Regions from separate parts of the Bradyrhizobium sp. JHI2711 genome, predicted to be linked through region 2. Evidence: riboswitches for the same ligand, from Rfam matches in the RefSeq annotation. Region 2 holds a riboswitch; the other holds the start of a gene.

Region 1 (5,124 bases), 170 kb from region 2:
CCCACCAGGGCAGGTTCAGCGGCACCGGGCGGCCGTAGAGATCGAGCGCGACCGAGCGCTCCATCTTGACGTTGATCTCGTCGCAGAGCTGCACGAAATCCTTGATGGTGCAGAAATGGATGTTGGCGGTGTCGTACCAGGTCGCCGGCAGATTCTCCGTGCGCGGCATGTGGCCGCCGATCAGGAGCTGGAGCCGCATCTTCCAGAAGCCGAAATTCGGGAACGAGACGATGGCGCGGCGGCCGATGCGCAGCAGGTTCTCCAGCACGACCTTCGGCTGCCGCGTCGCCTGCAGCGTCTGCGACAGGATCACGTAGTCGAAGGCATCGTCGGGATAGTTGACGAGATCGGTGTCGGCATCGCCCTGCACCACCGCGAGCCCCTTGGCGACGCAGCGGTTGACGCCCTCGCGCGACAATTCGATGCCGCGGCCGTCGATGCCGCGGGTCTCAAGCAGCTGAAGCAGATCGCCGTCGCCGCAGCCGACGTCGAGCACCTTCGAGCCCGGCTTGACCATCTCGGCGACCAGCCGATGATCGGCGCGATAATCACCGGACGGCCTGGCCGCAACGCCGTCCAGCGGCAGCACTTCCTGCACGGACATCGCTAACGGTCCTCGAGGTTGAGCCCGCGGGCCTTGCCTGCCGATTGCAGGAAGGCCCGGGAGATGTCGAAGAATTCGGGCACGTCGAGCAGGAAGGCGTCGTGGCCGCGATCAGTCTCGATCTCGGCGAAGGACACCCGCGCGCTCGAGGCGTTCAGCGCGTGCACCAGTGCGCGCGATTCCGAGGTCGGAAACAGCCAGTCACTGGTGAAGGAGACCACACAGAAGCGGGTCTCGATGCCGGCGAAGGCCTTGGCCAGCACGCCGCCGTGGTCGGCGGCGATGTCGAAATAGTCCATCGCCCGCGTCAGGTAGAGATAGGAATTGGCGTCGAAGCGCTCGACGAAGGACGAGCCCTGGTAGCGCAGATAGGATTCGACCTGGAAATCGGCGTCGAACGAGAAGGTCGGCAGCTCGCGGTCCTGCATGCGCCGGCCGAACTTGCGGTGCAGCGCCGCGTCCGAGAGATAGGTGATGTGCGCAGCCATCCGCGCCACCGCGAGCCCGCGATGCGGATGGATCCCGCGATCGGCATAGCCGCCGCCATGCCAGTCGGGGTCGGCCATCACGGCCTGGCGGCCGAGCTCGTGGAAGGCGATGTTCTGCGCCGAGTGCCGCGTCGCGCAGGCGATCGCCAGCGCGGAGTACACGCGCTCCGGATAGGCGGCGGTCCATTGCAGCACCTGCATGCCGCCCATCGAGCCGCCGACGACGGCAAACAGCGTGTCGATGCCGAGCCGGTCGATCAGCATCGCCTGCGCGCGCACCATGTCCGGAATGGTGATGACGGGGAAGTCCAGGCCCCAGACCTTGCCGGTGGCGGGATTGATCGACGCCGGCCCGGTCGAGCCCATGCAGCCGCCGATCACGTTGGAGCAGATGATGAAGTAGTGCTTGGGATCGATGGGGCGGCCGGGGCCGACCAGCGTCTCCCACCAGCCCGGCTTGCCGGTGACCGGATGCACGTTGGCGACATGCTGATCGCCGGTCAACGCATGACAGATCAGCACGGCGTTGGAGCGATCGGCATTGAGCTCGCCATAGGTCTGGTAGGCGATCTGGAACGGGGAGAGATCGACGCCGCAATCGAGCCGCAGCGGCTGCTCGGTGCCGAAATGCGCAACCAGCGAGCTTGGATGATCCACCTCGTGCGACCGCTCGTCGGCGCTGATCGCAGGACTCGGTATCGACTTGACGCTACCCATCTCGGACATCGACCTCGTTTGCGACTGGCTGCTCGACCGCGCCGCTGACATCAGGCCATGAAAAACCCGGCCTGAACGATAGGTTCGGCCGGGATCGGAAGCGTCCCCGGCCTGTTTAGCGAGTTTTTTAACGTGGCTGCAAGCCGGCCGGCTCAAATGACCACGGAACGGGCAAAAGCTACCGTCTTGGGCGGTTTTCGTCAAGTCGCGGCCCGGATCGCCCCAATTCGCCTCTGCCGCGACGCCCGCAAAGCACGTCATTTCTCTTTGCTTTCGCCGCCCCGACTGCCTAATCAGGATATCCCCCACCGGAACGATCGACGACCAGACATGTCCCAACGTCCGCCCGCGCCACCATCGCTGCAGGAACTGCGCAAGGAGATCGACGCGATCGACGAGGGCATGCATCGCCTCCTCATGCAGCGCGGCGAGATCATCGATCGCCTGATCCAGGTGAAGCAGACCCAGGAGGTCGGCTCGGCGTTCCGTCCCGCGCGCGAGGCTGCCATGATGCGCGAGATCGTGCAGCGTCATCGCGGCATCCTGCCGCTCGACACGGTCGAGAGCATCTGGCGCGTCATCATCTCGACCTTCACTTACGTACAGGCGCCGTTCTCGGTGCATGCCGACATCTCGGCCAGCGAGGCGGCGATGCGCGATTCCGTGCGCTTCAATTTCGGCTTCACAGTGCCTTACGTCGCGCATTTCAGCGCACAGGCCGCGGTCGAGGCGGTAGCGAAATCCAAGGGTGATCTGGCAATGGTCTCGGCGACCTCGAGCCGCACGCCATGGTGGCTGGAGCTGGAAGCGGACGGCGCACCGAAGATCATCGCACGGATGCCTTTCATCGAGCGCGCCGACCATCCGGCCGCCTTGCCGGTGTTCGCGATCTCGCGCGTTGCGGACAGCGCCCTGGTGACGGAGGTCGAGACGTTCAGCGTGCGCGTCTCCGGATGGAACGCCGAGGTCGCCCGCGCGCTGTCGCCGCTCGCCGAGATCGTGGCCGTGCCCGATACCGCCTTCGACGGCGCGGCGCTGCTGGTCTCGGTCACCGGCGCGACCAGCATCGACAAGATCAGGGCTGCCCTGATCGAGGCGGGGGCCTCGGTGCGCTCTGTGGCCCTCGTCGGCAGCCACGCAACGCGCTATACGGTGCCCCCGACCGGGCCGAAATCGTAAAATCGCGAGCAGCCCAGCCTATCCGGAGTCCAAGATGTCCCGCCCCGTGCCGAATCCCGGCATTCTCGATATTGCGCCCTACACGCCCGGCAAGAGCCCGGTGCCGGAGCCGGGCCGCAAGGTGTTCAAACTCTCCGCCAACGAGACGCCGTTCGGGCCCTCGCCCAAGGCGATCGAAGCCTTCAAGCGCGTGGCAGATCATCTGGAGGACTACCCGGAAGGCACCTCGCGCGTGCTGCGCGAGGCGATCGGCCGCTCGTTCGGCCTCGATCCCAACCGCATCATCTGCGGCGCCGGCTCGGACGAGATCCTCAATCTGCTCGCGCACACCTATCTCAGCCAGGGCGACGAGGCGATCTCGACGACACACGGCTTCCTGGTCTACCCGATCGCGACCATGGGGAACGGGGCCAAGAACGTGGTCGCGCCCGAAACCAACTTCACTGCCGACGTCGACGCCATTCTCAAAGCCGTGACGCCGCGGACAAAACTGGTCTGGCTCGCCAACCCCAACAACCCGACCGGCACCTATCTTCCGTTCGACGAGGTCAAGCGGCTGCGCGCCGGCCTGCCCTCGCACGTGCTGCTGGTGCTGGACGCCGCCTATTGCGACTACGTCTCGCGCAACGACTATGAGATGGGAATCGAGCTCGTCGCCACCACCGAGAACACGGTGGTGACGCACACCTTCTCCAAGATCCACGGTCTTGCCGCGCTGCGCATCGGCTGGATGTTCGGGCCCGAGCACGTCATCGACGCGGTCAATCGCATCCGCGGTCCCTTCAACGTGTCGACGCCGGCGATGTATGCCGCGGTCGCCGCGATCGAGGATACCGCGCATCAGGCGATGTCGAAGCAGTTCACCGAGACCTGGCGCAACTGGCTCACCGAGGAGATCGGCAAGCTCGGGCTGAAGGTGACGCCGAGCGTCGCCAATTTCGTGCTGATCCATTTCCCGACGGACAAGGGCACGACCGCCGATGACGCCGACGCGTTCCTGACCAAGCGGGGGCTCGTGCTGCGCGGCTTGAAGAACTACGGCCTGCCGCATGCGCTGCGCATGACCATCGGCACTGAGGAGGCCAACCGCCTCGTCGTCGAAGGCTTGCGCGACTTCATGGGCGGCAAATGAGCGCGCAGGCGCACTTCCAGCGCGTCGCGCTGATCGGCTTCGGCCTGATCGGAGGCTCGATCGCCCGCGCTGCGAAGCTCCAGGGGCTTGCCGGTGAAATCGTCACCACCGCACGCTCGGAGAAGACACGCGCGCGTGTCGCCGAGCTCGGCATCGTCGATCAGGTGGTGGCGACCAATGCTGAGGCCGTGAGGGATGCCGATCTCGTCATCCTCTGCATTCCCGTCGGCGCCTGCGGACCCGTAGCGCAGGAGATCGCGCCGCATCTCAAGCCGGGTGCGATCGTCTCCGACGTCGGCTCGGTCAAGGGCGCTGTGGTCCGCGACATGGCCCCGCATCTGCCGGGCGGCATTCATTTCGTGCCGGCGCATCCGGTGGCAGGCACCGAGCATTCCGGCCCGGATTCGGGCTTCGCCGAGCTCTTCATCAACCGCTGGTGCATCCTGACCCCGCCTGATGGCAGCGACGCAGCGGCGACGGAGCACCTGCGCGCGTTCTGGGCGGCGATGGGCGCCAAGGTCGAGGTGATGACGCCGGATCATCACGACCTCGTGCTCGCCATCACCAGCCACCTGCCGCATCTGATCGCCTACACCATCGTCGGCACCGCCGACGAATTGGCGCAGGTGACGGAATCCGAGGTGATCAAATTCTCCGCCGGCGGTTTTCGCGATTTCACCCGCATCGCGGCGTCCGATCCGACGATGTGGCGCGACGTCTTCCTCGCCAACAAGGAGGCCGTGCTGGAGATGCTCGGCACCTTCACCGAGGATCTGGCCAAGCTCACCCGCGCGATCCGCCGCGGCGACGGGGAGGCGCTGTTCGACCACTTCACCCGCACCCGCGCCATCCGCCGCGGCATCGTCGAGATCGGCCAGGATTCCGCAGCGCCCGATTTCGGACGGCCGCATGCGGCGCTGAAGAAGCCGTGAGCCTGTAGCCCGGACAAAGCTGCGTAGCCCGGATGGAGCACAAGCGTAATCCGGGACAGTGCCAGCTGTGAT
Region 2 (5,124 bases):
GCACGCCGATATGCCGTCCGCAGCCTGCGGCGAGACCCTCAAACAATCCCTCCAGCACCTTGGCGCAGGCGCGATGATAATCGGCGACGTCGTCCATCAGCTTCCAGCTCTGCTGCCGGATCTCGAACGTGCCTTCCGATTGCGTCATCTCGGCCGCATCATCCTGCGCGGCGAGCAGCGCGTTCAGGAACGATGCGAATTCTCGCGCGCCGCCGCGGGTCGTCGCCAGCGCCGCGGCGACCTCGTCGAAATATTGCATGCCGATCAGCTTGCCGGTGAGGTGCAGCAGATAGCGGGCATCCTCCGGACCGAACAGCTGCACCATCACGGGCGCGGCAGTGCGGACATATTCCATCGCGTAATTGCGATAGGCCTTTTCCAGCCGCGGTCTTGGCCAGCTCGCGACCGGCAATGCGGGCGCCGTCGTCGCATCGAACAAAGGCGCCTCCAGGTGCCGCGCGAACACCAGGCGCTCGTCGAGCTCGAGCGGATGGTCGTAAAGATGGTAATAGCCTTCGAGCCCGTCCTGGCCGTCGACGCTCTGCTTGGTGCAGACGAAGCCGAGCCTGAGATCGCCGAGCGCAACTCCGTTGTTGGCGTGCCAGCCGCGCAGCATGGCGCGGGAGACTTCGCCCGGCACACCACAGATCGCGATGCCCTTCCAGATCCAGCGCGGCGGCGGATAGCGGATCCAAGCCTTGGTGTCGCTCTCGTACATGTATTCGACATGCACGCCGCCGATCCAGTTGGAGAGATAGTGGTATTGCGCAGCCGCGACCGCCGGCGGCAGATGGTCGATCCCGAGCTTCCTGAGCCCCGGCAGGAAACGCTCCTGCTGCTGCCGACGAAACACGCGGAAGACGAATTCTGCGGCATCCGCCGTGCCGCGGCGCGTGACGACGGTGAGGATCAGCCCGGTGAAACAGGCGTGATAGAGATCGGCGATCGCACGCCAGCGCTTCCATTGCGCTTCCCGCGCGAGGTCTGGTGCGGTGGTCATGTTCGCTCCCTGATCATGGTTTTGATCGAGTGTGTCACCGCCGCCGGTGACAGGCAACATGACGCGCGTGCAGGCCTCCCTGCGCGGCTTTCCGTCAATTCCGCATCACGAATTTTGCGCCGCCTTGGCCGCCCGTTCGCGCTCAACGCGCTCCGTGACGTCGCGAGCCATCGCCACCGATCCCTGCACCGCGCCATCGTTGTCTCGCACCAATGCGAAGGTCATCTCGATGTAGAGCTTGCGCCCGCTCTTGTGCAGCGCGCGGGTCAGCGTCGGCTTGCCCGCAAGCTTCATGGTGCCGCTCGCGAGCGCGGCGTCGAAGCCTTTCCAGTGCGCGGCGCGAAGATGTTCGGGAATGATCAGATCGAGGTTCTGGCCGAGCGCTTCGTCGGCCGTGAAGCCGAACAGCGCGGTCGATGCGCGATTCCAGCGTGTGATCGTGCCGGAGCGATCGGAATAGATCAGCGCGTCCGCGACGTCGTTGATGATCTGTGCGTCGAGTTGGGATGGCTCAATCATGTCACCACCTTGTAGCCCGGATGGAGCAAAGCGTAATCCGGGATCGCGCCACAAGTGAGACCTTCCCGGATTACGCTTGCGCTCCATCCGGGCTACAGGATCGGGCTACACCCGAAAATGCTTCGAGAGCTTGAGGCCTTGCGCCTGGTAGTTGGAACCGATGCGCTGGCCGTACATCGCGTCGGGGCGGGCCAGCATCTTCTCGTAGACGAGGCGGCCGACGATCTGGCCGTGCTCGAGGATGAACGGCACCTCGCGCGAGCGCACCTCCAGCACGGCGCGCGATCCCAGCCCGCCAGCGCCGGCATAGCCGAAACCGGGATCGAAAAAGCCGGCATAGTGCACGCGGAATTCGCCGACCAGGGGATCGAACGGCACCATCTCAGCGGCGTAATCGGGCGGCACCTGCACCGCTTCCTTGGAGGCGAGGATATAGAACTCGCCGGGGTCGAGGATCAGGCTGCCGTCGGGGCGCGCCGAGATCGGCTCCCAGAAATCCTCCACCGCGTAGCCCGCGCGGCGGTCGACATCGACGACGCCGGTGTGGCGCTTGGCGCGGTAGCCGACGAAGCCGCTCGCCTTCTCGCCGGAGAGATCGACCGAGACGGCAACGCCGCCGGAGAGATCGGCATCGTCGATGTCGACGAGACGCTCGCTGGCGTGCAGCGCATCGAGCTCGTCGGCATTGAGGATGGCATCGCCGGTGCGGAAGCGCACCTGGCTGAGACGCGAGCCCTCGCGCACCAGCACCGGAAACGTCTTCGGGCTGATCTCGGCATAGAGCGGGCCGTGATAGCCGGCGCCGATCATGTCGAAGCGACGGGTGCCGTCGGCGATCACGCGGGTGAAGACGTCGAGCCGGCCGGTCGAGCTCTTCGGATTGGCGGCAGCGACGATCTCCGGCGGCAGCGCGAGGCTCTCGAGCAACGGCACGATGTAGACGCAGTTGGTCTCAAGCACCGCGCCGTCGGCGAGGCTGAACTCGTGCAGCTTCAGCTCGTCGATGCGCTCGGCCACGGTGGCACCGGGCCCGGGGAGGAAGCTGGCGCGGACCCGATAGGCGATGTCGCCAAGGCGCAGATCGAGGCTCGCCGGCTGGATCTGGCTCTCGACGAAGTCGTAGGCGGGCAGGATGAGACCTTCTTCCGCCATCGCCGCAATCATGCGGTCGGGCAGGATACCATTGGCGTCGGCGGCGACCGTGAACGTCAACCGGGGGTCCTCATCAAGGGTCGAATGCATCCGGACATGCCGGAAATACAAGTCTTTTACGGCTATCCGATGGACGCCTTGACGGAAAGGGCATTGCGGAATATGAGCATCACTTATCCCGTGGTGATTTGAGCCGGCCGGCTTGCAGCCACGTTAAATAAGTCGCTAAACAGGCCGGGGACCTCTGTGATCCCGGCCCGTGGAGATATCCAGGCCGGTTTTTTTGTGACCGTTTTCGCCTCGACGGTCATGTCGGAGAGGGTCCTATGTCGAAGTCGTCTGCCACTTATCGCCCCGAAACCCGCCTGGTCCATTCCGGCACCCTGCGCTCGCAATATGGCGAGACCTCGGAGGCGCTGTTCCTGACGCAAGGCTATGTCTACGCCAGCGCGGAGGAGTGCGAGGCGCGCTTCAAGGGCGAAGATCCCGGCTTCATCTATTCGCGCTATTCCAACCCGACGATTGCAATGTTCGAGCGCCGCATGATCGAGCTCGAAGGCGCCGAGGCCGCGCGCTCGGCGGCAACCGGCATGGCGGCGGTGACGACCGCGATCCTGGCGCCGCTCAAGGCCGGCGATCACGTGGTCGCCTCCCGTGCGCTGTTCGGCTCCTGCCTCTACGTCATCCAGGACCTGTTGCCGCGCTACGGCATCGAGGCCACGCTGGTCGATGGGCTCGATCTCGACCAGTGGCAGCGGGCGCTGAGGCCCAACACCAAGACGTTCTTCCTGGAGAGCCCGACCAACCCGACGCTGGACGTGCTCGACATCCCTTCGATCGCCGAGATCGCGCACAAGGGCGGCGCGCGGCTCGTCGTCGACAACGTGTTTGCAACCCCGATCTGGCAGAGCCCGCTCGCGCTCGGCGCCGACGTCGTCGTCTACTCTGCGACCAAGCACATCGACGGCCAGGGCCGCTGTCTCGGCGGCATCATCCTGTCCTCCGAAGCCTTCATCGCCGAGCACATCCACAATTTCATGCGCCAGACCGGCCCGTCGATTTCGCCGTTCAATGCCTGGGTCCTGCTCAAGGGCCTGGAGACGCTGGGCGTGCGCGTGCGCGCGCAGACCGACACGGCCGCGCGCGTCGCCGAGGTGCTGGCGAGCCATCCGAAGATTTCGCGGCTGGTTTATCCCGGCCGCGCCGATCATCCGCAGGCGGCGCTGGTGAAGAAGCAGATGCGCGGCGGCTCGACGCTGGTCGGCTTCGAGGTGAAGGGCGGCAAGGCGGCGGCGTTCCGTGTGCTCAACGAATTGAAGCTCGCCAAGATCTCCAACAATCTCGGCGACGCCAAGAGCCTCGTCACGCATCCGGCGACGACGACGCATCAGCGCCTCAAGCCGGAAGACCGCGCCGCGCTCGGCATCAGCGAGGGATTTATCCGCTTCTCGGCGGGGCTCGAGCACGCGGATGACCTGATCGAGGATCTCACCGCGGCGCTGGAGAAGGCGTGAGGGAAGCGAGGTCTCGTAGGGTGGATTAGCCGAAGGCGTAATCCACCTCTGCTGCATCCGCGGAGATAGACAGTGGTGGGTTACGGCTTCGCCTAACCCACCCTACGCACCCTCTCACATCGGCCGGTACGTTCTCACATCGGCGGGCACGCTCACACCGAGCTTGATCTGGCCGACGGAGCGGATGATGTCGTCGCCGAGCAGCTGGGCGAAGCAGGCATAGCCCCAATCGTTCATGTGCAGGCCGTCGGCGATGACGAAGCTCTCGACCGGGATCGACTGGTTCTCGTGCCAGTCGCGCATCACCTCGAAGCGGGGGAAAATGCCGACCTTGCGGAGCTCGGCGACGTTGCCGAGCAGCTTGATCATCTTGCCGGCGCTCTCCTTGCGCTGGTTGACGGCCGGCGAATATTGCGGATCGACCAGCACGATGTCGGTGCCGCCGGCGGCCTGAATGCGGCTGATGCCGTCCTCGACCAGCTTGGCCGTATCGGCAGGATCGAGATTGCGCAGCACGGCGTTGGTGCCGACCTGCCAGATCACGAGATCCGGATGCCTGTCGATCACCTGCGTCTGCAGACGCTTCATCATCTCGGGGGCGTCCTCGCCGCCGACGCCGGCATTGATGACGCTGATGTCGGCGGTCGGATAGTGCCGGCGCAGCTGCGCGGCGAGACGATTGGGGTAATTGAACTCCGGCGAGCTCGCGCCGAACCCCTGGGTCGACGAGGAGCCGAAAGCGACGATGACCACGGGCTGGCCGGCGACCAGCTTGCTCGCAACATGCGGCAGCGAGCCCATCGCCTTGGAGCCGCCCTTCGGCGGCAGGCAGGGCACGCGGCTGAAGATGTCGGCGGCGGACTTTGCGACCTCCTTCACCTTGTCGATGGCGCGCGAGGTGACGCCGCGCTGCTCGGGCGACCTCGCGGCGACGGTGGT

What was found. Region 2 has a riboswitch for S-adenosylmethionine ahead of ACTEK7_RS16060 (O-succinylhomoserine sulfhydrylase). Riboswitches for the same ligand answer to the same signal wherever they lie in the genome.
Region 1: it holds a riboswitch for S-adenosylmethionine, as region 2 does, so the genes downstream of both, metX (homoserine O-acetyltransferase MetX) here and ACTEK7_RS16060 (O-succinylhomoserine sulfhydrylase) in region 2, are expected to answer to the same signal.

The regions. Positions count from the first base shown of each region.
Region 1 covers NZ_JBPZPT010000002.1:925,314-930,437, reverse strand. The annotation lists gene metW (methionine biosynthesis protein MetW) at 1-604, opposite strand, end outside; gene metX (homoserine O-acetyltransferase MetX) at 607-1,809, opposite strand; SAM riboswitch at 1,904-1,983, opposite strand; gene ACTEK7_RS16910 (chorismate mutase) at 2,140-2,988, shown strand; gene hisC (histidinol-phosphate transaminase) at 3,023-4,120, shown strand; gene ACTEK7_RS16900 (prephenate/arogenate dehydrogenase family protein) at 4,117-5,052, shown strand.
Region 2 covers NZ_JBPZPT010000002.1:759,278-764,401, reverse strand. The annotation lists gene ACTEK7_RS16075 (hypothetical protein) at 1-1,000, opposite strand, end outside; gene ACTEK7_RS16070 (PAS domain-containing protein) at 1,106-1,519, opposite strand; gene ACTEK7_RS16065 (2'-deoxycytidine 5'-triphosphate deaminase) at 1,625-2,761, opposite strand; SAM riboswitch at 2,842-2,921, shown strand; gene ACTEK7_RS16060 (O-succinylhomoserine sulfhydrylase) at 2,998-4,185, shown strand; gene ACTEK7_RS16055 (SGNH/GDSL hydrolase family protein) at 4,300-5,124, opposite strand, start outside.